Regions from separate parts of the Paenibacillus wuxiensis genome, predicted to be linked through region 2. Evidence: predicted binding sites of a transcription regulator. Region 2 holds the regulator's gene; the other holds the start of a gene.

Region 1 (16,403 bases), on a different contig from region 2:
GCTACCGGTCTAGGTGCGGACATCTTACTTCGCCCCTTCCACCAAGGAGATGAAGGAAGCTGGTTGCAAGCTTGCGCCACCTACCAATGCGCCGTCAATATCACTTTCTGCCATGTATTCACGTACATTTTCCGGTTTTACGCTTCCGCCGTATTGAATGCGAACAGCAGCAGCAACTTCATCATTGTACAAGCCCTTCACAACGCTGCGGATGTAGCTGATAACTTCATTCGCGTCTTTCGCTGTGGAGGATTTGCCTGTACCGATCGCCCAGATTGGCTCATAAGCGATGACAGCTTCTTTTGCTTGTTCAGCAGACAATCCTTGGAATGCTGCTTCTGTTTGCACTTTGCACACGTCGTTCGTTTTGCCGGATTCACGCTCTTCAAGCGACTCACCCACACATACGATTGGCGTCAAGCCATGACGGAATGCTGCATGCATTTTTTTGTTTACTGTTTCATCAGTTTCCGCGAAGTATGCACGACGCTCGGAATGACCAATAATGACGTAGTGTACGCCAAGGTCTTTCAACATAGCGCCGGAAATTTCGCCTGTGAATGCACCGGAATCTTCAAAGTGAAGGTTTTGCGCACCAATCTTGATGCTTGTGCCTTTCACTGCTTCAACCAATGCTGGCAAGTTTGTAAATGGTGCGCAGAGTACGCTCTCTACGCCTTCCACTTCTGCTTTGCCTTTCACTTCGGATACGAAAGCGACAGCTTCCGATACCGTTTTGAACATTTTCCAGTTCCCTGCGATAATCGGTTGTCTCACACGATTCACTCCTTTACGCATAAGGGAGCGGCCGAAGCCGCCATCCCCTTACTTGCTCTCTTACTTATCGTTCAATGCAACCACGCCTGGCAATGCTTTGCCTTCCATGAATTCAAGGGAAGCGCCGCCGCCTGTGGAGATGTGATCCATTTTATCTTTCAGCTTGAACTTCTCAACCGCTGCTGCAGAGTCGCCACCGCCGATGATTGTGTAACCAGCAGTTTCCGCACATGCTTCTGCTACTGCACGCGTACCATGAGAGAACGGCTCGATTTCGAATACGCCCATAGGCCCGTTCCATACAACAAGCTTGGAATTCTTGATAACATCAGCATAGATTTCACGAGTTTTCGGACCGATGTCAATGCCTTCCCATTCTGCAGGAATGCTGTCGATCGCTACCACTTGTGTGTTTGCATCTGCGCTGAAGTCATCTGTAACTACGATATCTACTGGCAAGTAGAGGTTTTTGCCAAGTTCTTTGGCTTTCTCGATGAAGCCTAAAGCAACATCAAGCTTCTCGTTGTCGACAAGCGACTTCCCGATTTCGTTGCCTTGTGCTTTGAAGAATGTGTATGTCAAGCCGCCACCGATCACGATATTGTCGGCGATTTCCAACATTTTGTTGATAACGTCGATTTTATCTTTAACCTTGGAACCACCTACGATTGCCGTAAATGGACGCTCAGGGTTTGTCAGCGCTTTGCTAAGTACATTCAATTCTTTCTCCATCAACAGACCGGACACGGCTGGCAAGTGATGTGCGATGCCTTCAGTGGATGCATGTGCACGGTGAGCCGCGCCGAACGCGTCGTTCACAAACAAGTCCGCAAGTTCTGCGAAGGCTTTAGCCAATTCTGGATCGTTCTTCTCTTCGCCTTTGTGGAAACGAACGTTTTCAAGCACGACAACGTCGCCGTTTTCCATTTTTGCAATTTCAGCTTTTACGTTTTCACCAATTGACTCGTCAAGCTTCTTAACGGGCTTACCAAGCAGTTCGCCAAGACGTACTGCTGCAGGTGTCAGACGCATGGAATCCACAACTTCGCCCTTCGGACGACCCATGTGGCTTGCCAAAATAACTTTCGCACCTTGTTCCACCAAATAGTTAATTGTCGGTAGCGTTTCGCGTACACGTGTATCATCCGTAATTGCACCATTCTCCAATGGAACGTTGAAATCTACACGTACAAATACGCGCTTACCCTTAACTTCTACATCACGCACACTTTTCTTGTTCATCCCCGTGTTCCTCCTATCGTCGATTACACCGGCACACGCCTCTCTCTGGTGTGTTGTTCGGTATGTTCTGTGTTCTTGTTCTGTATGGGTTCCATCTAAATCTTTCTCTCTATATATCGTATATCGTTCGTTAGTATGTTCTGGTTTCTCTCTGTACTCTCTATCTCTGTATATCTAAAAATCTGTGTCCGCACTGGTTCTCGACATGCTCTAGGCACTATAAGGATCAAAAGAGGAGGCCTGAACGGTCACTCCTCTTTGATTGTAAGTGCTATGCGATTACAGACCTTTTTTTGCGATGAAAGCTGCCAAGTCTACAACGCGGTTGGAGTAGCCCCACTCGTTGTCGTACCAGGATACAACTTTAACCAAGTTTCCGCCGATTACCATCGTTGTCAAAGCATCGATAGTGGAGGAAGCTGGGTCGCCGTTGAAGTCGCTGGATACCAATGGCTCTTCAGTGTAGTTCAAGATGCCTTTCAATGGGCCTTCAGCTGCTTCTTTCAAAGCTGCGTTTACTTCTTCAACAGTAACGTCTTTCTTAAGTTCTACTACCAAGTCTGTAACAGACACGTTAGGAGTAGGAACGCGCATGGACATACCGTTCAATTTGCCTTTCAATTCAGGCAATACAAGGGATACCGCTTTAGCAGCACCAGTTGTAGTAGGGATGATGTTTTGAGCTGCTGCACGAGCACGACGCAAGTCTTTGTGCGGCAAGTCAAGAACGTTTTGGTCGTTAGTGTAGGAGTGAATTGTGTTCATCATACCTTTTTCGATACCAAACTTGTCGTTCAATACTTTAGCGAATGGCGCCAAGCAGTTTGTTGTGCAAGAAGCGTTGGAAATGATTGTATGGCTTGCAGCATCATACTTATCTTCGTTAACGCCCATAACGATTGTGATATCTTCGTTAGTAGCAGGTGCGGAGATGATAACTTTCTTCGCGCCGCCTTTCAAGTGCATTTCAGCTTTGTCTTTCGCTGTGAAGATACCAGTGGACTCAACAACGATTTCAACGCCGTTAGCGCCCCAAGGCAAGTTCTCAGGGTTGCGCTCAGCGAATACTTTCACTTCGCGGCCATTAACAACCAAAGCGCCCTCTTTAGCTTCTACAGTAGCTTCGAATTTGCCGTGAGTTGTGTCATATTTCAACAGGTGAGCCAGAGTGTTTACGTCTGTCAAATCGTTGATTGCAACGATTTCTACTTCTGAATTGTTCAATGCTGCGCGGAATACGTTACGTCCGATACGACCAAAGCCGTTAATACCAACTTTAACCATTGATGATTCCTCCCATTTCCTTCGCAATTTTTTTATATATCTCAAGACGGCCTGTATGGCACATCGAGACCACAATGTTTCAATACTTCAACTGCTGCTGCTTCATCGATAACGAGAATGTCTTCGTGTCCTGCACGAAGCACTGCAGTAATCGATTCACCTTTGCTCTGACCTCCAGCAATGGCAATGACTACCTCCATACGAGAGATGTCCTCTAGGCGAAGGCCCAGTGTTAGCATCGTATGAACGACATGCCCGTCTCGGTCAAAATAATACCCGAAAGCTTCTGCAAGCGCCCCTTCTTCGAGCAGCTGCTGGATCGTCTCTTCATCCGCACGGCGGCGCTTCGCCATAACGAGAGCTTCTCCAATGCCATGCACGACAATGCGTGCTTGGCGAATTACTCGCAAAATGTCTTGGATGTTCGGTTCCTGCTTAAGCGACTGGTAAGCTTCCTCACTCAGCAAATCCGGCACATGCAAGAGCCGATACTGAGCGCCTACGCGCTTCGCCATCGTGGATGCGATTGTGTTCGCTTGGTATTCCAAGCTCTCCCCAAGTCCCCCACGTGCGGGTACGAACCAATTGCCTTTCAACGGTGATGAACTCGTCAATTGATCTGCCATTGCAGCCAATGTGGAGCCGCCTGTCACCGCCACGACATCTTCCTTGTCCATTACGCTGCTGAGCGCTCTACAAGCCGCTTGCCCGAGTTCTTGCTTCACGGCAGGCGATACATCCGAATTGCCGGGTACGACAATGACCTGCTTCAAACCGAATGCTTGGCGGATACTCTCCTCCAGCTGGCGCATCCCGAGCAATTCGCCCATCACGGATTCCAGCTTCCGGACAAGTTGCCGGCCTTCATCAGTGATTCGCATACCCGTGTTATCCGAATCAATCAGGCCTTGCGCCTTCAATAAATCGGTCTCTGCACGGAGCACACGCTCGGTCATCTGCAATGACGTTGCCAGCGTTCTTCTCCCAATGGAGTCGGACAACATGATTTGATGCAGGATGGTGTAACGCTTCTTCAACAGTTCAATGAGTTCAGGTAGAAGTCGCTTCTGTATTTCTAACCACTCACGCATTCTCTCCACTCCTGCTTCCCATAAGCAACCATTGGACTAAAAACGTCCCATCTCTACATTTTTTGTCCCACCACTATTCTACCGAATAACGCAGCAACTTGCAAGTATCCTGAACCCCTGATTTTGCGCCCAAAACCGCGAATTCTCTGCCTATAAACAACTTCTATAATAAGCAAGCAATATCGAAGTTATTCATTATCAGACAACATATCTAGAAGGGCATACGACTGCCTATGATGTAATTAACCCAAAATACGACAAGTTAATACATATTTCGCAAAAATTTTAGACATTCCTCAGTATAGACATTAATGACGGACATCATGCCCTGCTCGTACCTGTGTTTACAACAAAAGTTTTGAGCTTTCCTTCACATCCTGTTCGCTCTCCACATCCCCATGTAGTTTAGACATCGACATTGCTCACTTAGATCGGGCAACATACACCTTATTCGGCACCGTCCACTTATTATAGAAAGAATTATTTTAAAATAAATATTCAGTGGCGCTCACTTGACTTTGTTATACGCTTTCTTATATAATAAATTTTGCTCTTGTATGAATGCGCCCGTGGTCCAATGGATATGACGTAGGCCTCCGGAGCCTGAGATCAAGGTTCGATTCCTTGCGGGCGCGCCATTTACACTCCTGTCCTTATTTGGTACAGGATAAGAAGCTACGTTACGCATATATTTAGGTGAATAAGCACGGAAGTAACATCTTGAATTTTGCAGAAGCGAAACGATAGATGTTTTTTTCTCTACATAGTTTGACCATCTTTGACTTTTTGTTTCAAGTCCTTTATATTGAATGTGTAATGATATTAGTTAGGAGGGGTTATCTTGAGTTATGTACCCGTAGTTGTTGAACAGACGAATCGTGGCGAAAGATCCTATGATATTTACTCTCGATTGTTGAAGGATCGCATCATCTTCCTCGGAACAGAAGTGAACGATCTCGTGGCGAATTCGATTATCGCCCAGCTGTTGTTCTTGGCTGCAGATGACCCGGAGAAGGATATTCATTTGTACATCAATAGCCCAGGCGGTTCAATCTCAGCCGGCATGGCCATATACGATACAATGCAGCACATCAAGCCGGACGTATCTACGATTTGCGTGGGCTTGGCAGCTTCCATGGGAGCGTTCCTGCTTAATGCAGGTGCCAAGGGCAAGCGTTTCGCCCTGCCGAACAGCGAAATTATGATTCATCAGCCGCTTGGCGGAGCACAAGGGCAAGCGTCCGATATCGAGATTCGCGCACGGCGCATCTTGAAGATGCGCGACACGTTGAACAAAATTTTGGCGGATCGCACAGGTCAACCACTTGAGCGCGTGGAGCGCGATACGGATCGCGACTACTTCATGTCTGCCCAAGAAGCGTATGAATACGGTCTGGTTGATAAGGTTCTTGGCAAAGAGTAAACAGTAAACGTGATACAGCCTCTCTCATGCGATCTATTTTGCATGTAGAGAGGCTGTTTTTTATTGCTTATTTCAACTGACATGAATAACGAAAAGCTAGGTTTACTTAGGTAAGAATGATCGGCAAGGACTCGAAACCGAACATAAACTCGCTCTGGATGCGCTTCAACGACTTGGAATGATCACATTGGTAGTTCGGGAAACGATCGAGCATTGCATTCAACGCTATCCTCGCTTCCAGCCGTGCAAGTTGGGCCCCCAGGCAGAAGTGGATACCATGACCAAACGCTAAATGCGGGTTCGGCTGACGACGAATATGGAAGAGATCTGGCTGCTCGAACACAGATTCGTCATGATTCGCTGACCCGATCCACAACATGACGAACTGCCCTTCAGTTAACATCATGCCATCTACTTCCACATCCTTCTTCACACGGCGAAACATTAACTGTACCGGCGAGGTAAACCGCAGCACTTCTTCAATAGCGCCAGGCAGTAAAGAACGATCGGATCTAATATCGTCCCATGCGATGCGCTCACTGTCGAAACACGCTAGAGCAGAAGAGAGCAAATTCGTTGTCGTTTCATTGCCAGCCACAAGCAGCAAAATGCAAAACCCAATGAGCTCAAAGGGGGATAACGGTTCTCCGTCTGACGTTGCATGCACAAGCCTAGTGATCAGATCATCCTGTGGATTACGGCGGCGTTCTTCTGCGATCGCCTCGAAATATACAGCCATCTCCTTCTGGCAATTGCTATTGCGGTCAATGTCACCACTCACTAATGCCTCCGACCATTCTCGAAACTGATCTCGATCATGTACCGGTATGCCGAGTATTTCTGCGATTACAATAATCGGGAGCGGAACTGCGAAGTCTTGAACTGCATCCATTCGTCCTTTGCTTTCCACCTTATCTAGAAGCTCATCCGCCAATGCTTCAATTCGTGGAATCATCTTTTCAATGGATCTAGGTGTGAAGGCTTGTGAGACTAATGTTCGAAGCTGGCTATGCTTCTGCGGATCGGTGCGGAGGATGCTGTATTCAATCGGCCGCTTGTCTTCGCTTCGCAATTCGGAGGAAAAATGATTGTAATCAGCAAATATCCTCTTAATATGATCGTATCGGTACGCATGCCAGAACGTCCCCCCCAGCAGCTGAGGATTCTCTGAACGCAACAGAGAGCTCTCTGACCACAACAAAGGACTCTCTGATCGCATAGTTTTGTAATGAGATAATGGCAGCACTTCATGCTCTTGAATCCATTTCATCATTCAACCTCTCCCCTCCTTAACCATGCAACATAGCTTCAGTCACAACTCTTCCTCGATTTACAGGGATTCGAAATAATATCTTGCATTAAAACTAATATATGTAAATAATAACCTACATAGACCTAGGCCTGTATGCACTGAAACAACTTCGGGTCGACCTGTTAAATACCGAATTCAATTCATTTAGCTACAAAAAAAAGGACCGCATCGCGCAAATGCCGATGCGGTCTATATATGTTCTAGGGGTAAACTGTAAACCATGAGAAAGATGAAACGGATCACCTTGTGCAACGGAAGACTCCGGTTGACCAAGGCCAGTAATCGCTGCCGGCAACCCTCCTTCGCAAGAACTCATCTGTCATTCGGTCCATTGTTAGAATACTAGAGTTACATTAAAGAAAACTGAACCGAACCTTAAAATAAGATAAAAAGCAGTTCCCTCAATGGCTATACACCTACAATGTCCACTCTACAGAAATTGTTGTACACACTACGAAGTCATTCCATTTCCGATTGGAATCGTTTACAATATGAATATTGCCGCTTTTTTTCAATTTCTCGCTTTACAGATGAAGCGAAACGTATACAATAATTACAAATCATCAGCATCTTTTCTCTATTAATTTGTCTTCTTACTAATTGCCAGATTCACTTCATAGCAAGATTACATCAAGAGACTACTAGGAGGCTTGTTAGGATGAGTTGGAACTATTTTCGGTCGAAGCTGCTATTACAGTACATATGGTCGTATATATTGATTTTTCTCATCCCATTAGTGGTTCTCACGATCTTTATCTATCAAAATGCCGTAAACAATCTTCGTTCCGAAATTGAGCAATCGAACGTGAACCAGCTCAATCAGGTGAAGCTGAACATCGATTCTCGCATGACGGAGCTTCGAGACATTGCTTCTCGCATCGCTTATGATGAACAATTGACACCTTATATGATACGGCATCCCTATTACAGCCGCGATGCGATATCCGCGCTCGGCAAATATAAAGCGAACAGTTCCATTCTAGAAGAGCTATTCCTTTTCTACAGGAACAGCCACGCCATCTACTCGTCAAAAGGGATGACCAATGTAGATGTCCTCTTTGATCAATACTATCTTTTCGAGGACTGGAGCAAGAAGGATATTATTAAGGAGCTGGAAAGTGAGCTCTATCCTGTCGTGCGACCAGCGGAATCCGTTAACTTGAGCATGAATATTACCAAGTCCATGCTTGCGTACATGATCCCAATCACTCCTAACAGTTCATCTCCACACGGAACCGTGCTGTTCCTGATGGAGGAATCGAAGCTAACGGGGCTTATGGACACCGTTCTGAATGGATTCAAAGGCAATACCTACATCTTCGACGAGAAAGGCCGTGTGCTTACCCAGAATAATCATGGAGAACCCCTCCCGAAGAATGAGATTCACTTGCTGTCAGAGCTCGGGCCCGGCATCCATAGCTTGAAGCTGGATAATATGCAGCAATCCATTGTGTCTGTTAAATCTTCTATGAATGGATGGACCTATGTAACGGCCATGCCGAGCGAGCAATTTTTCGGGCGTGTGTTCCATATTCAGACCTTCTTCATGCTTGCGTTCGCTGTAGTGGTCATCGCCGGCATTCTAGCAGCCATAATCCTGGCACGCAAGCAATACCATCCAATCCATGATCTTATGGAATTTGCCTTGTTGAATGAAGAAGCCTCTGCTGCACAGCCGGCACCTAAGAGACGCAATGAGTTGGAGTGGATTCGTAAAACTCTGCATGACTATAGTGCCCGCGTCGATATTCAAGAGCCATTTGCCCGAAATCAATTCCTGCTCATGCTGCTTAAGCATGGGAAGCTGGACAACCCAGAATCTGCACATATTATGGAGATGATCGGCATTGAACTGACAGGCAAGTACTATTTCATCATTGCAATCTCTTGGGACGAGTATCCTGGCGTCGCAGATGCATTGCAGCATCGTCAGCAGATTGTAGAACTGCTCGAAGAGATCGAAATTCCGGAATACGGTGCACACGCATATGGCATTGAGCTGCCGCATTTTGATCAATTCGCCCTCATCGTCAGTATGAATGAGGACTCAAGAATCTCCGTGGAGCACCAGATAGAACAAATCGTCGAAGCTCTTCGAATCATCGTGATGGAGAGCACGCACCTCATTCCATCCATTGGTGTTGGTAATGCCTATGAGGATGCAGCGCTCTTGAATCAGTCTTATATCGAATCAGCTTCTGCGCTGGAGTATCGCATGGCGAACGGCAAGGGCAGCATTACTTATTTCAACAAGCTGTCCCATACACCAAACGATACGTTCTGGATCGCTAAGGACTCCCTGCTTAAGCTTACACAAAGCTTGAAGCAGGGCAATGATACCGTTGCAATGCAAATGATTGAAGCGATATTCAACAAGCTGAAGGCAGAGCGCGTATCGATCTCTCTCCTTCGCTGTATTTGCTTCGATATTATAAATACCTTGCTGAAGACAGCGTCTGAGCTCGGCTTGAACGAGTTAATTCGCGATATTCCGAGCTTCACCTCCTTCGAGTCACTGGAGGAGCTTGAGAAGAAGCTTCAGCTCCTTGCCGCACATATTTGCGAACAAGTAGAGCGCAACTCGGAAAATGAACAGCTCTCTTTAATGGACAGCGTCATTGCGTACGTAGATCAACAGTATACCGACTACAGCTTGAGCTTGGAAGCGACCGCACAGAAGTTCTCTATCTCGTCCTCTTATCTCAGCCGTTCGTTCAAGGAGAAGACAGGCTGCAACTTCTCTCAATATATATGGCAGCGCCGCATGGATGAGGTCATTCGCCAGCTGCTGACGACTAGTGATCCGCTGAAGGACATCATCGTCAGGGTCGGATATTTGGATACACCGAACTTTATTCGCAAGTTCAAGAAAGAGACGGGATATACACCAGGCCAATACCGAAAGCTTCATGCTTCAAGCGAGCAAGCGAAAGCCGCAGCAGATGCAGACGATGAATAATAACCAATGAACACAAATCTAAAGATTAATATTTTTAACTGACTTCATTCTCATTTTAAACACTCAATTTATTAGACTGAGATAAATTATTTTTATATCACCTCTATTCTCCTTCCGATTAAATAGGATATTATCTCCAAATTGTAACTTGAGCCAACTCCAAGCGTTAAGATTGGCTCAAGTTACAATTTTACAAAACTCCCATTATCAGATTACTCAACAACATATTCTAATAAATATGCGCAGAACATGTTACTGTCTATTAAATAATCAATATGTTAAGGTTTTTCGTGTTATATATTGAAATTACTAGAAAAAATGGCAGACTAATATTGATAAATATTCCAATATCAAGGAGACTGGTGCAGTGAAAAGGTTGTGTAGTTTAATTGCAGTAGTAGGTTTAATGTTGGTAACTGTCTTCCCAAACACGTCAAAAGCCTACTCCGCAAATGCAAAGGAATTAGCAGAGCGATCCGTCAGCAATTACATCAAGGCAGTTCAAACAGGTGATATCATTGAAGCGACGAAATGGGTTATTGATTCTCGATTTAAAGCTATTGATGAACAAATTGCTGAGTACCAAGATTCACTCTCTACAAATCCTTTTTCAAAGGTGTACTTAGAAAGTATCGTTCCCAATTCAGACTCCTCGTTTACTGCAATCCTTAATTTAGTCCGGAAGGATAGTAATGAGCTCAACAAAATATCCCTTCCAGTTGTAAATGACAATGGGGAATGGAAACTGTTAATTGAAGGAACAGAAACAATGAGTAACGCAGTCAGAGAAAGAATACAAATAGAAAAGAAACTAGATGGAATGAATGAAGCCATTATTAGCCCATTAGCTTCCGTAAACTTAGGTAATTATGAGGAGTGGCTAAAAAAGGCTGATTCAACCTACAGCGGTAAATTTGATATGGTTGGTAGTAGCATCGGCGTATCCGGATGGCAATATCAACCCGGATTTTCAGATGATAGAACAGTTGTATACCAAATTGTCGATAAAGGCTTTTTTAGTGATGACGTAAAAGGAGAAAAAACGTTAACCGGATATTATTCGGATGAACATCCTTCTAGCAATTCATTCTATATTACTATTAAGATTACGGATGCAGCATCAGCACCTAAAGGTGTATATTTAAAAGCAAAGAATGCAAGTAGCATAAGCGGAGTATTCGTAAAAGGATATATTTACAAAAATCGATAATAACCAAAGTAAAAACCCCGTTTGACAGTTCACCTTTAAATGTCAAACTGGGTTTAAGTTTATTCGACTAACAGGGCGATCCAAACAAATAATACATATCCGAGAATAGTGACTCCAATTACACTCAGTGGAATAATCCAAAGTAAATGACTCTTAATCATGTGAAGTTTATAGATTATTCTTCTGTTTAAAGGCATTAGCTCGTATCTTACATTCTCAATAATTTCTTCCACTCTTTCATCATCGACATCTTGTAGTTCGTCCCATAGTTGCTGATAACTAGCCCTGAGTTCTTCTAAATTCAAACTGTCCTTTAATAACACCATTCCAATCACCTCACCTTAATATTTCAGTATGAAGAGATTACATCCTTTTTTTGGAACTATTATATCACAACCAATATAAAGAAACATTCTAGTCTAGAACACGATCATCGAATACACCTAAAACAAAAACAGCCCTATTCGATTAGAATAGGACTGTTTACGAGTATACACTAAATAAGATGTGCCCTTACTTTCCTGAGTTCCATTGGTCATAGGCTTTTTGATAAACCTCAACGATTTTCTCAGCGCCCATTTTCTTCAATGTATCTACATATTTATCCCAGTTCGCAAGGGATTCTTGGCCGGTTACAAACTTCGCTTCCATTTGCTCAACATACTTATCGAGATCAGAACGCATGCTGCTCACTTGCTGTTGATCTTCTTCGGACAAGTATACGCTTGGGAATGGAACTTTCGCGATTGGGTTAATCTTCTCTTCTGTTTCTTTCTTCAGCCACTTCTCGAAGTCGCCTTGGAAACCGCGACCCACTTCTTCACTAGCCAGCTTTGGTACAACCGTACCATAGTCCGGTGTCAGCTTCGCACGGTATTCTTCACGATCGCCGCCCCCTGGAACTGGCAGCCACTTCTTCGTGTGATCGTCCTTGTTCACATACTCCCACAGTACGCCTTCTGGGCCAAAGCTCAGCAATTCAGCGCCTTCAACCGAGTACATATAATCAATCCAGCGAATTGTCGCTTCTGGATTCTTATTCTTGTTCGTAATGGCAAATGTGCCTCTAACTAGGCCTGGGTGCTTCGCAGCTACAGGATCGGAGAAGTCACTCTTCACTGGAGCGTACATTGGATCTGTCATGCTAGGATCGCCGCCCAATGTGAAGTAGGCATGGTAGTCAGGGAACAATCCAATTTGATTGTTTTTCCCTTTCGCCTTCTTCTGCTCATCCGTTTGTGAGAATGTTTCCTTATCTAACAAACCTTCATTCCACAGCTTGTTCAAGAAGGTAAGGTAGCCTTTGTATCCTTCTTCCATAGGTGTGTAGTGCACTTTGTTGTCTTTATCTGAATAGATGTCCTCTTTATAAATGCCCCAAGAGCCAAGCAGCCACATCCGAATATCGTTCAATTTTACCGAAGCCAATGGCACTTCATCCTGTTTGCCGTTACCATTCGGATCTTCTTCTTTAACACGCTTCAAGTACGTGTACAACTCATCAATTGTCGATGGCACCTTCTCGATGCCAAGCTTCTTCAGGAACTTACCGTTATACCAGAGCGGACCCCGATACCAGCCTGCATCCAAATCAATGTTCGGCAAGGAGTAGATATGTCCATCCGGTGTTGTAATCGACTTACGAATATCAGGGTGATCATTCAAAATCTTGGTCAAGTTCGGTGCATACTGCTCAAGAAGTCCTTCCAGAGGGATCAAGGCTCCTTGTGCGCCATAGTTCACTTCATCCGAAGGCTTCAGTGTACCTGAGAAGAATACATCTGGGTATTCCCCACTTGCGAATACCAGGTTGCGCTTCGTATCAAAGCTGTCGAGCGGCGCATTTTGGAATTCGAATTTGATACCTGTCTTCTCCTCCATCTTCTTGAAGAAGTCCATATCCTTCCAGTTCTGAATGCCGACATCCTGGCCCATCATCGTCAAGGTAATCGCTTCTTTAACGATTGGATAGCCTTCCTTGTTCAAGTTCTCTACATTACCCTGGCTCGCCTCTGCCGCAGGCTTATCCGACGATGAACCGCATCCTGCGAGCATTGTGAAGACCAAGCTCATAGACAACAGCAGCGCACATGTTTTTTTCCATTTCTGCATGGCGATGATCCTCCCTTTGATGATTCGTATAATGTCCTTACTGTTTATAATAAACAAAGGCGTTGGCACCTTCGATTATTACCGTTGAAGCATTCAACCAGCAACAAGCCGTACATCTGACATGCTTACATGAATCTTATATAGAGGCATACAATCAATACACATTAGTAATCAGCCTTTGACAGAACCAATCATAACACCTTGAACGAAATACCGCTGCAAGAATGGATATACGATGATGACCGGCAAGGTCGACACGATAATGACGGCGTATTTCACTAAAGCTGCAATCTCAGCCTTATTATTCAACGCAGTTGCTACTGAACTGCTAACTGCAGCCCCCGTTGTCTCCGCCGACATCTCTTGCAGCACCAAGATTTGACGCAGAACCATTTGCAATGGATATTTCGCTTCATCATTCAAGTAAATCAAGGCACCAAAGTAACTGTTCCAGTGTCCAACTCCATAGAAGAGCGCCATAACCGCAATAATTGGAGCTGACAGCGGCAATATGATGCGCAGGAACAACCGCAAATTCGTACAACCATCTATGCTTGCTGCTTCTTGGAGCTCCTTAGGTATCGTAGACTGGAAGAACGTACGTGCAACGATAATGTTCCATACCGATGCTGCACCCGGCAGGATTAAGGCCCACATGCTATTGATAAGCCCCAGCTCCTTCATGAGCAGGTAGCCTGGAACCAGACCTCCACCGAAGAACATCGTGAACAGGAACATCCCCATGAAGAAGCCGCGACCGATAAAATCACTGCGGCTCAGCGCATATGCTGCGGGAAGCGTTACAGCCAAATTCACACAAGTTCCGATGACCGTATAAAGAATCGTATTCCCATAACCATTCCAAATCTTCGAATTCTCGAATACATTGATATAACCTTTGAATGTGATTCCTTTAGGGAATAGCCACATTTCGCCGGATGCTACATACTTCGGATCACTGATTGATGCACTAAGGATATATAGGACTGGATAAAGTACCAAAATCAATGCAATTGTCAAATAGATATAGTTACATACGATGAATATTTTATCCGCTCTCGTTTCTTTCACTGCAGAAGCTGCCATGAGCTTTTCTCCTCCTTCCTACCACAAGCTGTTTTCGCTCGTGCGACGTGCGATTTGGTTGACTACGATGAGCAAGATCGCGTTCACGACTGAGTTGAACAAGCCTATTGCCGTCGAGAAGCTATATTGCGCATCGACTAGACCAGATCGATACACGAAGGTGGAAATAACATCTGACGCTTCTTTGTTAAGTGGGTTTTGCAAGAGCAATATTTTCTCAAATCCGACACCAAGAATGCTGCCCATGTTCAAAATGAGCAAGATTGTAATCGTTGGAATAATTGCCGGAATGTTAATATGCCAGATACGCTGGAACCGGTTCGCACCGTCCACGACGGCTGCTTCGTGCAGCTGTGGATCGACACCGGACAAGGCTGCCAAATAAATGATTGTCCCCCAGCCTGTACCTTGCCACACGCCAGACAAGACATACATTGTCTTAAACCATGCCGGATCCGTAAGGAAAGCGGCAGGCTCAAACCCGAAGAACTTAATAATATGAATGATGATACCAGTTGAAGGAGACAGGAACGTAATAATGATACCTGCCATGACGACAACAGAAATGAAGTGTGGTGCATAGGTTACCGTCTGTACTGCCCGCTTGAATACCCCATCCTTAACTTCATTGAAGGCAAGCGCCAATATAATCGGCAGCGGGAAGCCTATCGCCAGCTCATACAAGCTGATGCTCAGCGTATTCCACAGCAGATCCCAGAAGTAGTACGAGTTGAAGAAGCGCTCGAAGTGGTCGAATCCGACCCATGGGCTCCCCATAATCCCTTTCGCTGGGATGAAGTTTTTGAATGCAATTTGAATCCCGTACATCGGGCCGTAATGGAAAATGAGGAAGTACAAAAATGCAGGAGCAATAAATAAATACAACTCCCAATTCTGAAGCATCTTCTTCCACGTCGGTTTCTTCTTATTTGGAACCACGTTCATTGAAAGGGCACTCTGTCCATTTCCTTGCATCGTGTCCACTCCCTCCCTTCAAATGATGGCATGGTCTTCACAGTCACTTTCATTGATGAACGATGAACTGTGCATGAAGTCATGCTAACGCTTTCATGAGAACATTTTAGGCATCCTTTACCAATATCGTAAATATGTCGATTCCGCATTGTCGTTAACATATCCTTTACAACCGCGCCACTGCGCGTTTTTTGATCACGCACCCTGCGTCGGTACTACCTCAGTTGCAGGCGAAATTGGTACATTTTGATGTTACCGATCACACACCATATATTACACATTGTCAGGAAAAACATATCGAACAAGGCTGATTACAACGCTTAATATTCAGCTTCCAACCCTTCCATCTATTGCTGAATTCTGCATCAGGATGTATGATAGTTCTATAATCATAGAACTAATGAATTTATAAACTTACATACTTGGACACATGTATAAGAAAGGGGAAAGATTCAATTGTCTACTTATCTTCTTGTCCACGGAGCATGGGATGGCGGATTTGTATGGAGGGAAGTCGCATCCCTGCTTCGACAAGCTGGTCATGATGTGTACACACCCTCCCTCACTGGACTTGGAGAGCGAACACATCTAGCTCATCCAGACATTGATCTACATACCTTCATTGAGGATATTGTAGGGGTATTTACTTATGAACAGCTCGAGGATGTTATTCTTGTTGGACACAGCTTCTCCGGAATGGTAATCACCGGGGTAGCTGAAATTGTACCCGATCGAATCAAGCAGCTGGTCTATGTTGATGCCATGGTTCCACGCCATGGAGAATCTGTGGCGACCCTCTCAGCTCCGTACTTGGATAATCCCTATCCAAGTACTGCAGATGGCGACACACCGGCGTTTATTGCACCACCTAACTTAACAGATCCGCGTAAATCGCCAATGCCGACACGTTCGTATATGCAGGAGCTATCAAT
Region 2 (16,403 bases):
AAGACAAATTTGGATGACGCGCTAACCAAGGTATATGTATACAGTGGGCAGGAATCATTTCGGACGCTGCCTTCAATAACTGGCCCAGTTCAAGAGAAGAGTCAGGTTGTGTTCTATTATCGGGATGAAGCGTTGTTTGCGAGTGGAGCGCAGGATCGGATCACGCAGGCTGATATTGCGATCAACGGCAAGTCTTACTCGATGACGTACGATGCAGAAAACGAATGGTTCATCTACGTAATGAAGAACGCAGCGAAAGGCGATTATACGTACAAATTCTTCATTACCAAGGATGGAGTAACAAACGAACTGAATGATCCGCACAATACTGTAAACGGGAGCTCGATTGTCGTCGTGAAAGACCCAGGAACAGACCCAGGTACGAAGCCAGAAACGGGCACTGACACAGGAAGCGGCTCTGAAAACGAAAATGGCAGCAATGAACGAAACGGCGGGGCTGCTCATAAAGGGGGCACAGAAGAGTCATTCAAGGGAATGACTGTCACGAAGGGTGGCGTTCGTTATGAGCCAACAACGTTGAATCTTCTGAAGAATGCTGACGGAACGACGACTGTTGAGCTGTTCATTCGCAATGAAGATATGGAAGAGATGTCTCGTTTGACGGGTTCGGCAACAGAAATGAGAACTTGGACAATTGCAGCGCCGTCGGAGTCAGAAGACGTACGTATTCGAATCCCGATGAAGAAATTGAGTCAGGCAATGAAGGAACATACGCAATTGAACATTGAGGTACGCTCGGGAGCAGGCAGCTATCAACTTCCGGTGAAACAGCTAGCAGATCTAAGCAATGGGAATGCATCACAACAGCTGACCGTGCACATGATGAAGCCTTCGGCTGAATTGCTGAAGGTGCTTACATCTGCAGCATCCACACAGCCAGGGGCTCATTTGATTGGAGCTGTTCAGTTCCAGTTGCATTTGGAGCAGGATGGGGAGCAGGAACCAATTCCTGATTGTGCAGGCAATCTTACAATGGGCTCCATCCGACTGCCGAGCAGCCAAAGTGCTGGGAAGATGACAGCTGTAAAGTATAATGCAAAGACAAAGATATTCTCGTTCGTTCCGTCCTGGATGGAGCGCACTGAGGGCGAATCGCATTCGGTAATGAACATGAAGCACGATTTTAACGGTATCTTCGCAGTACTCAAGTATGCACCGAGCTTCCATGATTTGAATGGCCATTGGGCGAAAGCAAATATGGAGCTGCTAGCTTCTAAGTTCATTATTCAAGGCAGAGGAAATGGACAGTTTGCCCCGAATGATATGGTAACTCGAGCAGAATTCACGTCCATGCTTGTGCGGGCGTTAGGCTATGGCGATGTCCAAGGACAGAAACTGTCCAAGGATGCCTTCATGGATGTGCCAGCATCAGCTTGGTATGCAGATGCACTTGCGACTGCGGTGCAACTGAAGCTTGTTGAGGGGGATGGTGACGGATCATTCCATCCGAATGCATCCATTACTCGCGAGGAATTGGCACAAATGCTTGTCAATGCTGCTCGTCTTGCAGGTCATCATCTGGAACTCTCAACTGAGTTCCTTAATGGCTACCAAGACCGCACGCTGCGTCCTAGCGGCAACGCTACACGAGCAGAAGCGGGAGTTGCATTGACCAGACTTCTCCTTGCTCTACAATATATTGCTGAATAGCACGACCATCACTCCCGTGTCATCCGTAAAGACGGCAGCGGGAGTTTTTATACTGGAACGAACGCAATCATTCATTAGCTTGTTTCAATTTGTTATTCACATGTGAATAATTGGACGAACATAGCGGTAAAATGTACACCATGCATATTTCTCAATGAACAAGCTGTGGAGAAGGGATAAATGAGTCTCTTTATGCACATTTAACCCATCATTTATCCACGATTGTGGAGAAGCTCCCAGGTATCCACATATAGAGTTTCATGAATAGGGCTTACCATCAACCGTGTAATTGAATATATTGCGTAATTGAGATGGAATGAGCGTGTGCTTTTTAACCAAGAAGAAGGTTATCCACATCATCGTGTAGAATAGCTGATGAAATCGATCTAAAATAGTTGCAAAATCAAACGAGTGCGCTATAATAAAAATAAAGTCAAAGAAAGTCAAAGTCAGATTAATAGTCAAAAAAGTTCAAAATATTGCGCCAAACTAGAATAAGTGAGGCTTATATTTGGTTAAACCTAATATAGAGACTGCTGCAGGCGGAAAGGGGGGAGAAGATGCGCAACATTTCCGACCTAATCGAGCACTACTTGAAGCATATATTACTTGAGAGTTCGGAAGGTGCCGTTGAGATTCAGCGCAATGACTTGGCAGAACAATTCTCTTGTGTTCCATCGCAGATTAACTATGTGATCAGCACACGCTTTACGTTGGAGAAGGGTTATGTTGTTGAGAGCAAACGTGGCGGTGGAGGGTATATTCGCATTCAGCGAATTGACTTGCCAGCCCATCAAGCGATTCATAATCATTTGTGCGAATCCATTGGGGAGCAGATTGAGCAGAGTGCCGCTGAAGGTCTTATCTATCAACTAGAAGAAGCGGAATTCATCTCCCGCCGGGAAGCGAATCTGCTGCGGGCTGCTGTTTCTCGGGACAATATAACAGTAAAGCTTCCCTACCGCGACGAGATACGTGCCCGGCTGCTAAGGTCGATGCTGCTGGCACTACTTAGCAAGTAGAGATGTAAGTATGTAAGATGGATGCTACCTATAAAGGAGGAGAGACGGTTATGGTGTGTCAACAATGTGGTCAGAAACCGGCTACCCTGCATTTTACGAAAATCATTAATGGACAGAAGACGGAGTTTCACATTTGTGAATCATGTGCCCGGGAAAAAGGCGAATGGATTCCAGGCACGGCGAACGGATTCTCCATCCATAATTTATTGTCGGGATTGCTTGATTTTGATCTGACAGGCAGCAAACAGGGAGCTAAGGAAGATGCGAAGCCACAGCCTATGCGCTGTGAGAAGTGCGGACTGACTTATGCACAGTTCGGTAAGCTCGGCCGCTTTGGCTGTGATGAATGCTACACCTTTTTCGGTGAGCGCTTAGATCCGCTATTGAAGCGGGTACATGGCAATACCGTTCACGTTGGCAAAATTCCGAAGCGTGGGGGAGGCCGAATTCAGCGCAGACGCGAGCTGGAAGAATTGAAGAAGCAGCTGCAGTTCAGTATTTTGCGTGAAGAGTTCGAAGAGGCCGCAACCTTGCGTGACCGTATTCGCGAATTAGAGAAGCAGCCGCCAAGCGATTCGGAGAGAAGCAGTTCATAGCACCTAGGATACAAGCGCTATCGAGAGAGTAAGATGACAATAAGCAGTGCGAATTGGAAGGAGATGACGAGATGACAGAGCGACGATTTATTGAAGAAGCCCTAAGCGATTGGATGCGCGGCACGGGCCCGGATTCCGATATCGTCATCAGCAGCCGTATCCGTATAGCACGGAATATTAGCGGACTGCCGTTCCCGATCTTGGCTACGAATCAACAATCGGCCGAGGTGTTGGATCGTTTGTCAGCAGTCATGAAAGACCCGGAATTTGCGCAATTGAATCACTTTCATGAATTAGAGCTGGCAGAGCTTAGCGATACAGAGAAGCAAGTTCTAGTAGAGAAGCATTTGATATCCCCGAGTTTGGCAAATGAGTCCCGCAATGGCGCGGTCATTGTCAGTGAGGATGAGTCGATAAGCATCATGATTAACGAGGAAGATCATCTTCGTATTCAATGCCTATCTCCAGGGCTGCAAATTCGTGAGGCTTGGGAGCAGGCTAACCGCATCGATGATGTGTTTGAATCGCAAATCGACTACGCCTTCGATGAGAAGAGAGGTTTCTTAACAAGCTGCCCGACGAATGTGGGAACAGGAATACGGGCATCGGTGATGATGCACTTGCCGGCATTGGTAATGACACAGCAGATTAACCTCATGCTTCAGGCCGTTACCCAAGTTGGATTGGCGGTTAGAGGCATATACGGAGAAGGAAGCGAAGCGATCGGCAACCTGTTCCAAATATCAAATCAGATTACATTAGGTCAATCCGAATCTGAGATTATTGATAATTTGTACAGTGTTGTGAAGCAATTAATCGAGCATGAGAAGGCAGCTCGGGAACAGCTGCTGACAAGCAATAGCATGCGGCTTACGGATCGCATTTGCCGCTCATATGGAATTTTGAAGCATGCAGTGATTATGGATTCAAAAGAAGCCGCACAGCGGTTGTCCGACATTAGGCTTGGTTCTGACCTTGGCATCCTGCAGCATATTCAATCGTCACAACTGAATGAATTATTGGTCATGACACAGCCAGGCTTCTTACAATATAAATACAACACGACATTATCTCAAGAAGATCGGGATTCATATCGCGCGAAGATGATTCGCGAGACGTTATCCAAATCTAAATCATAATGTAATATGGAGGTGCAACACTTATGATGTTCGGTAGATTCACAGAACGTGCGCAGAAAGTATTGGCTTTGGCACAAGAAGAAGCAGTACGACTCGGGCATAACAATATCGGAACGGAGCATATTCTGCTTGGACTTATTCGCGAAGGGGAAGGCATCGCAGCTAAGGCACTTGTAGCGCTTGGCCTTGGATTGGAGAAGATTCAGGACGAAGTCGAAACCTTGATCGGGCGCGGTCAAGAACAGCCACTCAATATTGCATATACCCCGCGTGCGAAGAAAGTGATTGAGCTGTCCATGGATGAAGCGCGCAAGCTTGGCCACACTTATGTGGGTACAGAGCACATTCTGCTTGGCTTGATCCGGGAAGGAGAAGGCGTAGCAGCACGGGTGTTGAACAACCTTGGCATTAGCTTGAACAAGGCACGTCAACAAGTGCTGCAGCTGCTTGGAAGCAGCGAAGCGGTATCCAGCCATCATGGACAATCGCAAAATGTAAGCACACCGACACTGGACAGCTTAGCTCGTGATCTGACAGCAGTAGCGAAGGAAGGAAATCTTGATCCGGTTATCGGCCGTTCGAAGGAAATTGAGCGCGTCATTCAAGTACTGAGCCGCCGTACGAAGAACAATCCCGTACTTATCGGAGAGCCTGGGGTTGGTAAGACGGCCGTAGCAGAAGGTTTGGCACAGAAAATTATTAACAATGAAATTCCAGAGACGCTTCGCGATAAGCGTGTTATGACGCTTGACATGGGTTCGGTTGTAGCCGGAACGAAATACCGGGGTGAGTTCGAGGATCGCCTGAAGAAGATCATGGATGAAATCCGCCAAGCAGGCAATGTCATTCTGTTCATCGATGAATTGCATACGCTCATCGGTGCCGGCGGTGCTGAAGGCGCCATTGATGCATCGAACATTTTGAAGCCTGCATTGGCTCGTGGAGAGCTGCAGTGCATTGGGGCGACAACACTTGATGAGTACCGCAAATATATCGAGAAGGATGCAGCGCTCGAACGCCGCTTCCAGCCGATTACGGTTGACCAGCCTACACCAGAGGAAGCAATCCAGATCTTGACTGGGCTGCGTGATCGTTATGAAGCCCATCACCGTGTGAAAATTACCGATGAGGCAATTGAGCAAGCGGTGAAGCTCTCGGATCGGTATATTACAGACCGCTTCCTGCCAGATAAGGCAATTGACTTGATTGATGAAGCGAGCTCGAAAGTTCGCCTTCATTCGTATACAGTACCACCAAATTTGAAAGAGCTTGAAGCACGTTTGGAAGACATCCGCAAAGAGAAGGACGCCTCTGTGCAAAGCCAAGAATTCGAGAAAGCCGCTGCGCTGCGTGATACGGAGCAGAAGATGCGCGAAGAACTGGAGACCGTTCGCAACCAGTGGAAAGAGAAGCAGGGACGCGTGGATTCTGAAGTTACGCCAGAGGATATTGCTCAAGTCGTAGCGAGCTGGACCGGAATTCCGGTATTGAAGCTGAAGGAAGAAGAGACAGAGCGCTTGCTCAAGATGGAAGAGATTCTTCATGAGCGTGTCATCGGCCAAGATGAAGCGGTGAAAGCAGTGAGTCGTGCAATCCGCCGTGCGCGTGCAGGGTTGAAGGATCCGAAGCGTCCGATGGGCTCCTTCATCTTCCTTGGCCCAACTGGGGTAGGTAAGACTGAGCTTGCTCGTGCCTTGGCCGAATCTTTGTTCGGTGATGAGAATGCGGTAATCCGAATTGATATGTCCGAATACATGGAGAAGCATTCGACAGCTCGTCTCGTCGGAGCGCCTCCGGGATATGTCGGCTATGAAGAGGGCGGCCAATTGACGGAGAAGGTTCGCCGTAAGCCATACTCAGTCGTCTTGTTGGACGAAATCGAGAAGGCACATCCAGAAGTATTCAACATTTTGCTTCAAGTGTTGGAAGATGGCCGTCTCACCGATTCGAAGGGACGTGTAGTGGACTTCCGTAACACGCTTATCATCCTGACATCCAACGTTGGGGCCGAAGCAATTAAGCGTAATTCTACGCTTGGCTTCACTGCAGTTGATGATGCAGGCAAAGACTACAACAACATGAAGGATAAAGTGATGGGTGAATTGAAGAAGAGCTTCCGCCCAGAATTCTTGAACCGGATTGATGAAATTATCGTGTTCCACTCCTTGGAGCAGAAGCACATCGCTGAAATCGTATCCTTGATGGCTGGTGAGCTTCGCAAGCGCCTGAAGGAACAGGATGTTGATTTCCAATTGACAGACAATGCGAAGAATTTCCTCGCGAAGGAAGGCTTTGATCCAGCGTATGGCGCCCGTCCATTGCGTAGAGCGATTCAGAAGCATATCGAGGATCGCCTGTCAGAGGAATTGTTGAAGGGTAATGTCAGCAAGGGCGATGCCGTCGTCATCGACGAGAAAGATGGCGAGCTGCTCGTCCTGCGCAACAACGAGGTTAACACAGCACATGTATAATGAACTGTAGTATTTAGGAAAGAATCGTACTTTCTCCCTCCCGGAGGAAGGTACGGTTCTTTTTTTCTTCGTTATTTATTGCTCCACATATGCCTGTTTCTGCTTGCGATATGCTAAAGCACTTTATCCTCCTTCTTAAAAATGGTAAACTAATGAGTAATGAGTAACGAGGTACCTGTTTGCGGACATGGCGACCGACGACTTGCAGCATATTGATTAGGAGTGTCGGCTTCATGGCCAAAGTGAAAACGAAATTTTTCTGTACGGAATGTGGATACGAAACACCGAAATGGATGGGGAAATGCCCTGGCTGCGGTGAGTGGAATACGATGGTGGAAGAGCGGGAGACAGTCATAAAGACAGCAGGTGTGCATTCTTCCTTGATTCAAACGAAAGAAAAGCCGCAATCTATCATACACATAGAAAGTGGACGTGAACCTAGACTCACTACGACACTTAGTGAGTTGAACCGCGTACTGGGCGGCGGTGTTGTTCCTGGATCACTTATTCTAGTGGGGGGCGACCCGGGTATCGGGAAGTCAACACTTCTACTGCAGACTTCCAATGCACTGGCTGCCAGCGGCCTCAAGGTGCTGTACGTATCTGGTGAGGAATCGATGCGTCAGACGAAGCTGCGGGCAGATCGTCTTGGTGTCTTGTCGGAGAACTTATTCGTCCTCAGTGAGACGAATCTGCAATATATCGAGGAGGCGCTTGAGGCGGCGCAGCCTGACTTCCTCGTTATCGACTCCATCCAGACCGTCTTTCAACCTTCGGTGGAATCAGCTCCCGGCAGTGTTGCACAAGTACGCGAATGCACAAGCACATTCATGCGCATCGCTAAAGGGAAGGGCATCGCAACTGTCCTTGTTGGACATGTGACGAAGGAAGGTGCGATTGCCGGTCCGCGGCTGCTGGAGCATATGGTCGATTGTGTCCTTTATTTCGAAGGAGAGCGGCATCATTCCTATCGCATTTTGCGGGCTGTAAAGAACCGGTTCGGTTCGACCAATGAGATAGGAATCTTCGAGATGACGGAGGGCGGACTTGTCGAGGTGAAGAACCCATCCGAGATGTTCCTGCAGGAGAGACCGCTAGGTGTTGCTGGATCCACGGTTGTAGCCAGCCTTGAGGGAACCCGTCCCGTCCTTGTTGAGATGCAGGCGCTCGTATCGGCGACGAACTTCCCGTCTCCGCGGAGGATGGCGACAGGGATTGATCATCATCGTCTGGCGCTTATTATTGCGGTGCTGGAGAAACGAATGGGAATGTTCCTGCAAAATCAGGATGCATACGTGAATGTAGCGGGTGGAATTAAGCTTGATGAGCCAGCTGTTGACTTGGCTATGGCGGTTGCAATTGCTTCGAGCTTCCGAGATATGCCGACACAACCATTCGATGTTGTCTTTGGCGAAGTGGGGTTAACCGGTGAAGTGCGTGGGGTATCTCGTGCAGAACAGCGAGTGAAGGAAGCAGAGAAGCTTGGATTCAAGCGCATTATATTACCAGAGAAGAGCTTGCGCGGCTGGAAGCCGCCTGCCAATATTGAGATTATTGGAGTAAATACGGTTGCTGAAGCATTAGCTGTGGCGTTAGGTTAGGGGGCATAGATATAGAATGAAGGAAAGCCAACTGGATATTATGAACGACCTGCTGCGGATGGTCGCACCAGGAACGCCTTTCCGCGACGGGCTTGAGAATGTGCTGCGCGCGAAGACAGGGGCACTTATTGTCGTTGGATACAGTCCAGAAGTAATGGAAGTTGTAGACGGGGGATTCTCCATTAACTGTGACTTCTCACCGAGCTACTTGTACGAACTGGCCAAGATGGACGGCGCCATTATCTTGAGTGAAGACATTAAGCGGATATTATATGCGAACACACAGCTCATTCCGGATTCCTCCATTCCATCTACGGAGACAGGCATCCGGCACCGGACAGCGGAGCGGGTAGCGAAGCAGACGGGGAAGCTGGTAGTCTCCATCTCCCAGCGCCGGAATGTCATTACACTGTACCAAGGCAGTCTGCGTTATGCACTTAAGGAGATTGGCGTTATTCTCACGAAGGCGAACCAAGCGATTCAGACATTGGAAAAATATAAGGTTGTGCTTGTACAAGGCATGACAAATTTAACTGCATCCGAGTTCGAAGAATTGGTTACCTTATACGATGTCGTAAACGTTGTGCAACGTATTGAGATGGTGTTACGTATTAAGATGGAGATCAAGCGTTACATCAACGAACTGGGAACAGAGGGACGTCTTATCAGCATGCAGCTCGAAGAGCTCGTAAGCAACACCGAAGAAGACGCTTGGCTGCTGTTGAAGGATTATGCCCGGGACGGAAGCGATGAGAAGGTACGTGAGATCATAGCCCAACTTAAGAAATGCACGGCAGATGAACTGCTTGATACCCATCATTTAATAAGACTGCTCGGTTACCCGACGACGAGCACGATTCAGGAAGAATCCGTTTCGCCGCGCGGTTACCGCGTTCTTAGCAAGATACCAAGACTTCCTAATGTCATTATTCACAACTTAGTCGAAACCTTCCAATACCTCCCTCATGTCATGATGGCAACGATTGAGGAATTGGATGAAGTAGACGGCATTGGCGAAGTTCGCGCTCGTGCGATTAAGGAAGGGCTTAAGCGGATTCAGGAGCAGGTCTTCATTGACAGGCAAATTTGATTTTCCTACAATGAAAGGACGTACGTTGGGCATAGTAAAATTAGAGGTGAACCTATGATTACAAAGTCCATTCCGAGCTTGTTTACGATCGGTAACTTGTTTCTCGGAATCATTTCCATCATGCTTGCGTTTCACGATGACTACAACTTAGCAGCTCTTATGATTATTATTGCCATGTTGCTCGACGGATTGGATGGGCGTGTAGCAAGAGCATTGAACGCACAGAGTGAATTCGGCAAGGAGCTTGACTCCCTATCCGATGTGATTTCATTCGGTGTAGCGCCAGCCTTTATTATGTATGCCGTCGCTTTTACAGATAGTAACCCGGTGCTGGCTTGCATCGTTACCGCAATCTTCCCGATTTGTGGTGCACTGCGACTTGCACGCTTCAACGTTAAGGATGGTATTCCGGGGTATTTCATCGGCTTGCCAATCCCAGCGGCTGGCGGTGTGGCATGTACACTTGCCTTGTTCCATGAGAGCATCCCAGCGGCTTATCTTATGATAGCGATGATTTTATTATCTTACTTAATGGTTAGTACTGTGAAATATCCGAACTTCAAGAAAGTCGGTATTCCGAAGAAGGCCATCTGGATTACGCCTTTTGTTATTGCAGGGGCAGTAGCGATCGCGGTATGGCAGCCAGAACAGACACCGAAGCTGATTTTTGTGCCGTTGGTACTGTATGCGCTGCTTGGTTTAAAAAAAAACGTTAGAATGCTGAATCGCCGCCGCAAGAAACAGCTTGATGCGGAAGAGTGGTACCAGTCGAAGCATTCTTAAGCGAATAAACCCAAAAGAAAAGCACTTGCAGTCCATAATTGGGCGGCAGGTGCTTTTTGTGTTGTATATGATTTCCGTTCCAATTATCTTGTATCAATTTTCAGTTCTTCTTCATTCCATTAGGACAGGTTGAATATCCCGAGAGTTTGGCACTTGCTCGATTCCTGTTTGACGACATCGTCAAGATCAATATCAAGCAGATTGCACAGGGCAGACATATAGAATAGGTGCTTGCCAAGCTCGCTCTTCACAACATCCTTGCAGTTCTCGCATAAGTGACCTTGAACATGTGATTCAAGAGATTGCTTCGCTTGATCCATATCCATGTCGTCATGGTAGGGCTGCCGCTTCGCATGCAGCTCCAAGCAGCCACATTCTGTTATGGCTTTCGTTACCGCGCGGTTTACCGAGGCGTCAGACTGTCCGTATTTCGAAAGAATGTCCAGCAAGCTTCGGTGTCTTAACAATAAATCGCCGACTTGATCCTGCAAAGATTGCAAACTGGAAGTACTCATTACTCATCCACCTCTATTCATGGAATCGTGGTTCGGCCCGAGCCATACTGCTCAAGGGACTCACGTTATTTCAGCTATCCCCATTCCGTACTACTCCCCTATTATACGACTAGGATTTCCTACATTTCAACTTCGCCTCGAATTTAAAAATGTAAGAATGGACGATTAGGAGCGAGAGGGTTGGGCCATAATTGTAAAGATATTCAAATTAGATAAGGAGGTGGACTTCGTGTTCAGACGATTATTTTATGCGGTTGCAGGATTGATCGGAGCATGGAGTGGGACAGAGTTCCATCGGTATTGGAATATGCAGACAATGGAGTTTTCGTCATTATCCAACCCTGGAATAACTTCTAACGGACTGTTATGGGCACTTGGCGGGGCATTTTGCTTTATTGTGATGGGTCGTGCACTTTTTACGCCATTGGCACGGTTATGGGGCAGCTTGGAAGAACGCATGGTGAATATGTCAGCAGGGATGCTGGTGATTGGAGCTTCTGGCGCATTGATGGGACTGTCCTTTGGGGGGTTGCTTGTACCGCTATTTGAGCCGTTTGGGACAGTAGGGCGTATGGTATCGGTTTGTATGATTGTCCTGCTGTCAGCAGCAGGGTTGCAAGCAGCACTTATGAAGCAGGATGAGATTGTAAAGTGGGTCTCCGCCTTCCGCATGCCTGAACGAGGTGAAGAGAAGAGCAGAGGAATGGAAGAACATAAGATCTTGGATACAAGCGTCATCATTGATGGTCGCATCGCAGATATATGCAAGACCGGATTCATTGAAGGGACAATCGTCATTCCTGAGTTCGTCTTAGAGGAGTTGCAGCATATCGCGGATTCGTCGGACTTGCTCAAGCGGAACCGTGGACGCAGAGGGTTGGACATTCTGAATAAAATTCAAAAAGAACTGGAAGTAAAAGTACTCATTTATGAAGGGGACTTTGACGAAATTTCGGAGGTAGACAGCAAGCTGGTTAAGCTCGCGAAGCTGCTAAAGGGGAAAGTCGTCACGAATGATTTCAACTTGAACAAGGTATGTGAGCTGCAGGGAGTATCAGTGCTCAATATTAACGATCTAGCCAACGCTGTGAAGCCAGTGGTTCTCCCAGGAGAAGAGATTGTTGTTCAAGTCATCAAGGATGGTAAGGAACATGGTCAAGGTGTAGCCTACTTGGATGATGGTACGATGATCGTCGTTGAGGGCGGCAGAGATTATATCGGCATGACGATGGAGGTTCTGGTGACCAGTGTACTTCAGACGTCAGCAGGACGAATGATATTTGCTAAGCCAAAACTGTTGGAAAAAGCCCAATAAACAGGTATGATGGGGATACTACCATCATGGGGGTTAGTAAGGATGGACAGAGGGTTTGGCGTGGTCATAGTCGCTGCTGGCAGAGGCACGCGCATGGGCACGGAAGAGAGTAAGCAGTATTTGCATTTACAGGATAAGCCAGTAATCATCCATACCGTAGAGCGGTTTCAGTCCATGGTTGAGTGCGAATCGATCGCATGGGTAACCACGGAACAGGATTATGCGCGCTGCGAAGCATGGGTGAAACAATACGGATTGCATAAGGTTCAAGACATCGTTACAGGAGGCAAGGAACGTCAGCATTCAGTATATGCTGGCTTGCAGGCTCTGAAAGCGCGTGGACTCGAATATGTGTGCATCCACGATGGTGTACGGCCCTTTGTAGAGCCGGGCAGAGTAAGCGCATGTTACGATGCGGCCCGGCAGCACAGAGCGGCCGTATTGGCCGTTCCGGTCAAGGATACCATTAAGCAGGTGGACAAGTCCGGTATTATTACGGCAACACCTGATCGCAGCAGCTTATGGGCGATTCAGACACCACAGGCTTTCCGGCTTGCTGATGTAATGGCTGCTCATGAGCTCGCGGAGCAGGAGCAATTCGTGGGAACGGATGATGCGATGCTTGTTGAGCGGATGGGAATTGCTGTTCACGTAGTGGAGGGGAGCTACACGAACATTAAGCTAACGACGCCGGATGATCTGGATTGGGCTGCATGGTGGCTGTCTCGTCATGAAGCTAAGCGAAATTGAATGTTGAGGCAGAAGGAGAGGGAGGCTTACGTATGATTAGAGTGGGACAGGGATTCGACGTGCACCAGTTAGTAGAGGGACGGCCGTGCATTATTGGTGGCGTTCATATTCCTTACGAGAAGGGATTGCTTGGGCATTCAGATGCTGATGTGCTTCTGCATACGGTAAGTGATGCAATTCTGGGCGCACTAGGATTAGGGGATATCGGCAAGCATTTTCCAGATACGGATCCTGCATTCAAGGATGCGGACAGCATGAAGCTGTTAGAGCATGTATGGCAGCTAGCTGTTGAGCGCGGTTATCGACTTGGCAACATCGATTGCACGATTATTGCACAGAAACCGAAGATGCTGCCGCATATTCCAGCGATGGTAGCGAATATCGCTCGCGCTCTCGGCGCAGAGGATTCGCAGGTGAATGTGAAGGCTACGACAACGGAACAATTAGGATTTGCTGGACGCGGTGAGGGAATTGCCGCACAGGCTGTTGTCTGCTTATTTCACAATATGGTATGATGAAATGATTGATGGAAAGACAAAGTACGGGAGTGAAGCAATCATGAATAACGATATTCGAGTTCGTTACGCACCAAGCCCTACAGGACACTTACATATTGGTAATACGCGTACGGCATTGTTTAACTATTTGTTCGCACGTCACCATGGGGGTAAGTTCATCGTTCGCATCGAGGATACGGACGTGAAGCGCAATGTGGAAGGCGGAGAAGAGAACCAATTTACGTACATGAAGTGGCTCGGCATGGATTGGGATGAGAGCATTGATGTAGGCGGGGATTTCGGCCCGTACCGTCAGACGGAGCGCTTGGATATCTATAATAAATATGTGGACGAGCTTCTAGAGCGCGGGCTTGCCTATCGCTGCTATTGTACGGAAGAAGAGCTTGCAGCGGAGCGGGAAGCACAAGTTGAACGCGGCGAAACGCCGAAGTATTCCGGCAAGTGCTGCAGCTTGTCCGCTGAGGATCATGCACACCTGGAGGCAGAAGGCCGCAAGCCTAGCATCCGCTTCCGCGTGCCGCAAGGACGCTCGTATACCTTTAATGATATGGTTAAAGGTGAAATTACGTTTGAATCCGATACAACAGGCGACTGGGTTATCGTGAAGAAGGACGGTATACCGACTTATAACTTCGCGGTTGTCATCGATGACCATTTGATGCGGATGTCTCACATTCTGCGTGGAGAAGATCATGTGACGAATACGCTTCGCCAATTGATGATCTTTGAAGCGTTTGGATGGGAAGCGCCTGTATTTGGACATATGACGCTTATCGTAAATGAGAATCACAAGAAGCTCAGCAAACGGGATGAGTCGATCATTCAATTTATTGAACAATATGAGCAGCTCGGCTACTTGCCAGAGGCAATGGTTAACTTCATCGCATTGCTTGGCTGGTCACCAAAAGGGGAAGAAGAGATCTTCTCAATGGAGGAGCTCATCTCGATCTTTGACGAGACGCGCTTGTCCAAGAGCCCTGCTGTATTTGATACGAATAAGCTGACGCATATTAATAATACGTATATGAAGAAAGCAGAACCTGATCGCATTGCGGCATTGTCGATTCCTCACCTCCAGCGTGCAGGACGCTTGCCAGAGCAGCTGAATGAAGAGCAGCAAGCTTGGGCGACTGCACTTGTGAAGCTGTATCAGGAGCAAATGAACTGTGCATCCGACATTGTGGAATTGTCGGAGATGTTCTTCCGTGAAGAACTTGTCATCGACGAAGAAGCTAAGGCAGTGCTCGCTGAAGAGCAGGTTCCTACTGTATTGGCAGCACTTCGTGCGAAGCTGGAAGCTGCAACGACTTGGGATGCAGATACGATCAAGGTATCCTTGAAGGAAGTTCAGAAGGAAACAGGCGCCAAGGGAAAAGGTCTGTTCATGCCGGTTCGTGTTGCAGTATCTGGGCAAATGCACGGCCGTGATTTGAATGAGACGATTGTTCTGCTTGGTAAAGAGAAGGTCCTAGCTCGCTTGAATGGATAGATCAGATTTGATGTTTTTGGATAGGATATGATTCGAATGCACATGCGGATAACTTTCATCGATTGTTATTGTCATGCAGTAGGAGCTTCGAATATACTTAACGATAGAATCCTTTTCATTATTTCGTTCTGAAGGAAAGTCATGCTTCGTACAGTATGATTGAGCATACTAATAAAAGCGTTGAACGGGAGAGTATAAGCGGGATAAAAATGAACAGAGAGAACGATCGAGATAAGGAAGACTATGGATCTGGTGTCCATCGCTCCTTACAGGCTGTGAGTCGTTCCATTTTTAAGCTTATGCGATGCACCCGGAAGCTCCGCCCTTGAGCATGTACCTGAGTACATGGGTAGGGGGTGGCGAATCATCCGCGTTAAGGATATTCAAGAGGGGCAACAAGTATTTGGCTATGTCATGGTTTTGTATCCGGTGTAAGTGGAGGATAGATATACGATGGCAATAGCGGAGATATGATGTTGTCCAAGCAGAGTGGAACCGCGCATCGCGTCTCTGCAGCATCATGCTGCAGGGGCGTTTTTTATTGTGATGAATTTATGTATCCGCTTGTGTGTATGAGAGAGGAATGCTAACTCAATTCGCTGAGTTCCGGGGGGGACAGAGCATGTGGCGTGTCATTCGAAGAATGAAATCCGATGTGCAGGCGGTGTTCGATAACGACCCGGCGGCGCGCAACCGATTCGAAGTAATCTTTACCTATTCAGGCCTGCATGCCATCTGGGCGCATCTCATTGCACATCGGTTCTATCGTTGGCGCTGGTTTACGACTGCGCGCATTATTTCGCAAATAAGCCGGTTCATGACGGGAATTGAAATACATCCTGGAGCGAGGATTGGCCAAAGACTGTTTATTGACCATGGCATGGGAGTCGTCATTGGTGAAACCTGTGAGATTGGCGATGATGTAGTCATTTACCAAGGCGTAACACTTGGAGGTACGGGGAAAGAGAAGGGGAAGCGGCATCCGACGATTGGGAACAATGTCGTCATTGCTTCTGGATCGAAAGTGCTTGGCTCTTTCACTATTGGAGACAATTCAAGCATTGGAGCCAATTCCGTCGTGCTCCGGGAAGTACCGCCGAACTGTACAGTCGTGGGCATTCCGGGACGTGTAGTGAAGCAGGATGGAGTGCGCATTGACCGCTTGAACCATGCCCAACTGCCTGACCCAGTGATTGATATGCTTCGAAGCATGCAGATTGAGATGGATGCATTGAGAGCTGAACTGCACCAACTTAAGCATCCCCAAGGCAGAGACTCTGAAATTGCAGAGACTGAAAGTCAAGAAAGCATACAAGTAGAGGAGTCTGTCCAACAACCGAGGAAAGAACTTGAGAAAGTGAACAAATAAATGCCCGAACATCAAGGAGGAGTGACTTGCATGACTTTGCACATTTATAATACGCTGACACGTACGAAAGAGCC

What was found. Region 2 encodes CtsR, which represses protease genes until heat stress. Its sites were predicted from a motif close to ATGGTCAATAAAGGTCAAACA; they were not measured.
Region 1: the regulator CtsR is predicted to act here: its motif matches at 5,160-5,180, upstream of clpP (ATP-dependent Clp endopeptidase proteolytic subunit ClpP).

What each region holds. Positions count from the first base shown of each region.
Region 1 is NZ_JBEFZI010000005.1:35,001-51,403, reverse strand. Features, by position in the region: gene gpmI (2,3-bisphosphoglycerate-independent phosphoglycerate mutase) at 1-23, opposite strand, end outside; gene tpiA (triose-phosphate isomerase) at 25-777, opposite strand; gene ABN764_RS11940 (phosphoglycerate kinase) at 838-2,019, opposite strand; gene gap (type I glyceraldehyde-3-phosphate dehydrogenase) at 2,299-3,303, opposite strand; gene ABN764_RS11930 (sugar-binding transcriptional regulator) at 3,345-4,394, opposite strand; tRNA gene ABN764_RS11925 (tRNA-Arg) at 4,958-5,032, shown strand; gene clpP (ATP-dependent Clp endopeptidase proteolytic subunit ClpP) at 5,236-5,817, shown strand; gene ABN764_RS11915 (cytochrome P450) at 5,924-7,090, opposite strand; gene ABN764_RS11910 (helix-turn-helix domain-containing protein) at 7,788-10,088, shown strand; gene ABN764_RS11905 (hypothetical protein) at 10,456-11,298, shown strand; gene ABN764_RS11900 (hypothetical protein) at 11,358-11,624, opposite strand; gene ABN764_RS11895 (extracellular solute-binding protein) at 11,812-13,410, opposite strand; gene ABN764_RS11890 (carbohydrate ABC transporter permease) at 13,582-14,496, opposite strand; gene ABN764_RS11885 (ABC transporter permease) at 14,515-15,471, opposite strand; gene ABN764_RS11880 (alpha/beta fold hydrolase) at 15,928-16,403, shown strand, end outside.
Region 2 is NZ_JBEFZI010000019.1:50,377-66,779, reverse strand. Features, by position in the region: gene pulA (type I pullulanase) at 1-1,671, shown strand, start outside; gene ABN764_RS28665 (CtsR family transcriptional regulator) at 2,232-2,693, shown strand; gene mcsA (protein-arginine kinase activator protein McsA) at 2,744-3,289, shown strand; gene mcsB (protein-arginine kinase McsB) at 3,361-4,428, shown strand; gene clpC (ATP-dependent protease ATP-binding subunit ClpC) at 4,452-6,899, shown strand; gene radA (DNA repair protein RadA) at 7,133-8,500, shown strand; gene disA (DNA integrity scanning diadenylate cyclase DisA) at 8,517-9,590, shown strand; gene pssA (CDP-diacylglycerol--serine O-phosphatidyltransferase) at 9,645-10,373, shown strand; gene ABN764_RS28630 (nucleoside triphosphate pyrophosphohydrolase family protein) at 10,493-10,888, opposite strand; gene ABN764_RS28625 (PIN/TRAM domain-containing protein) at 11,118-12,203, shown strand; gene ispD (2-C-methyl-D-erythritol 4-phosphate cytidylyltransferase) at 12,246-12,953, shown strand; gene ispF (2-C-methyl-D-erythritol 2,4-cyclodiphosphate synthase) at 12,986-13,468, shown strand; gene gltX (glutamate--tRNA ligase) at 13,512-14,960, shown strand; gene cysE (serine O-acetyltransferase) at 15,583-16,329, shown strand; gene cysS (cysteine--tRNA ligase) at 16,360-16,403, shown strand, end outside.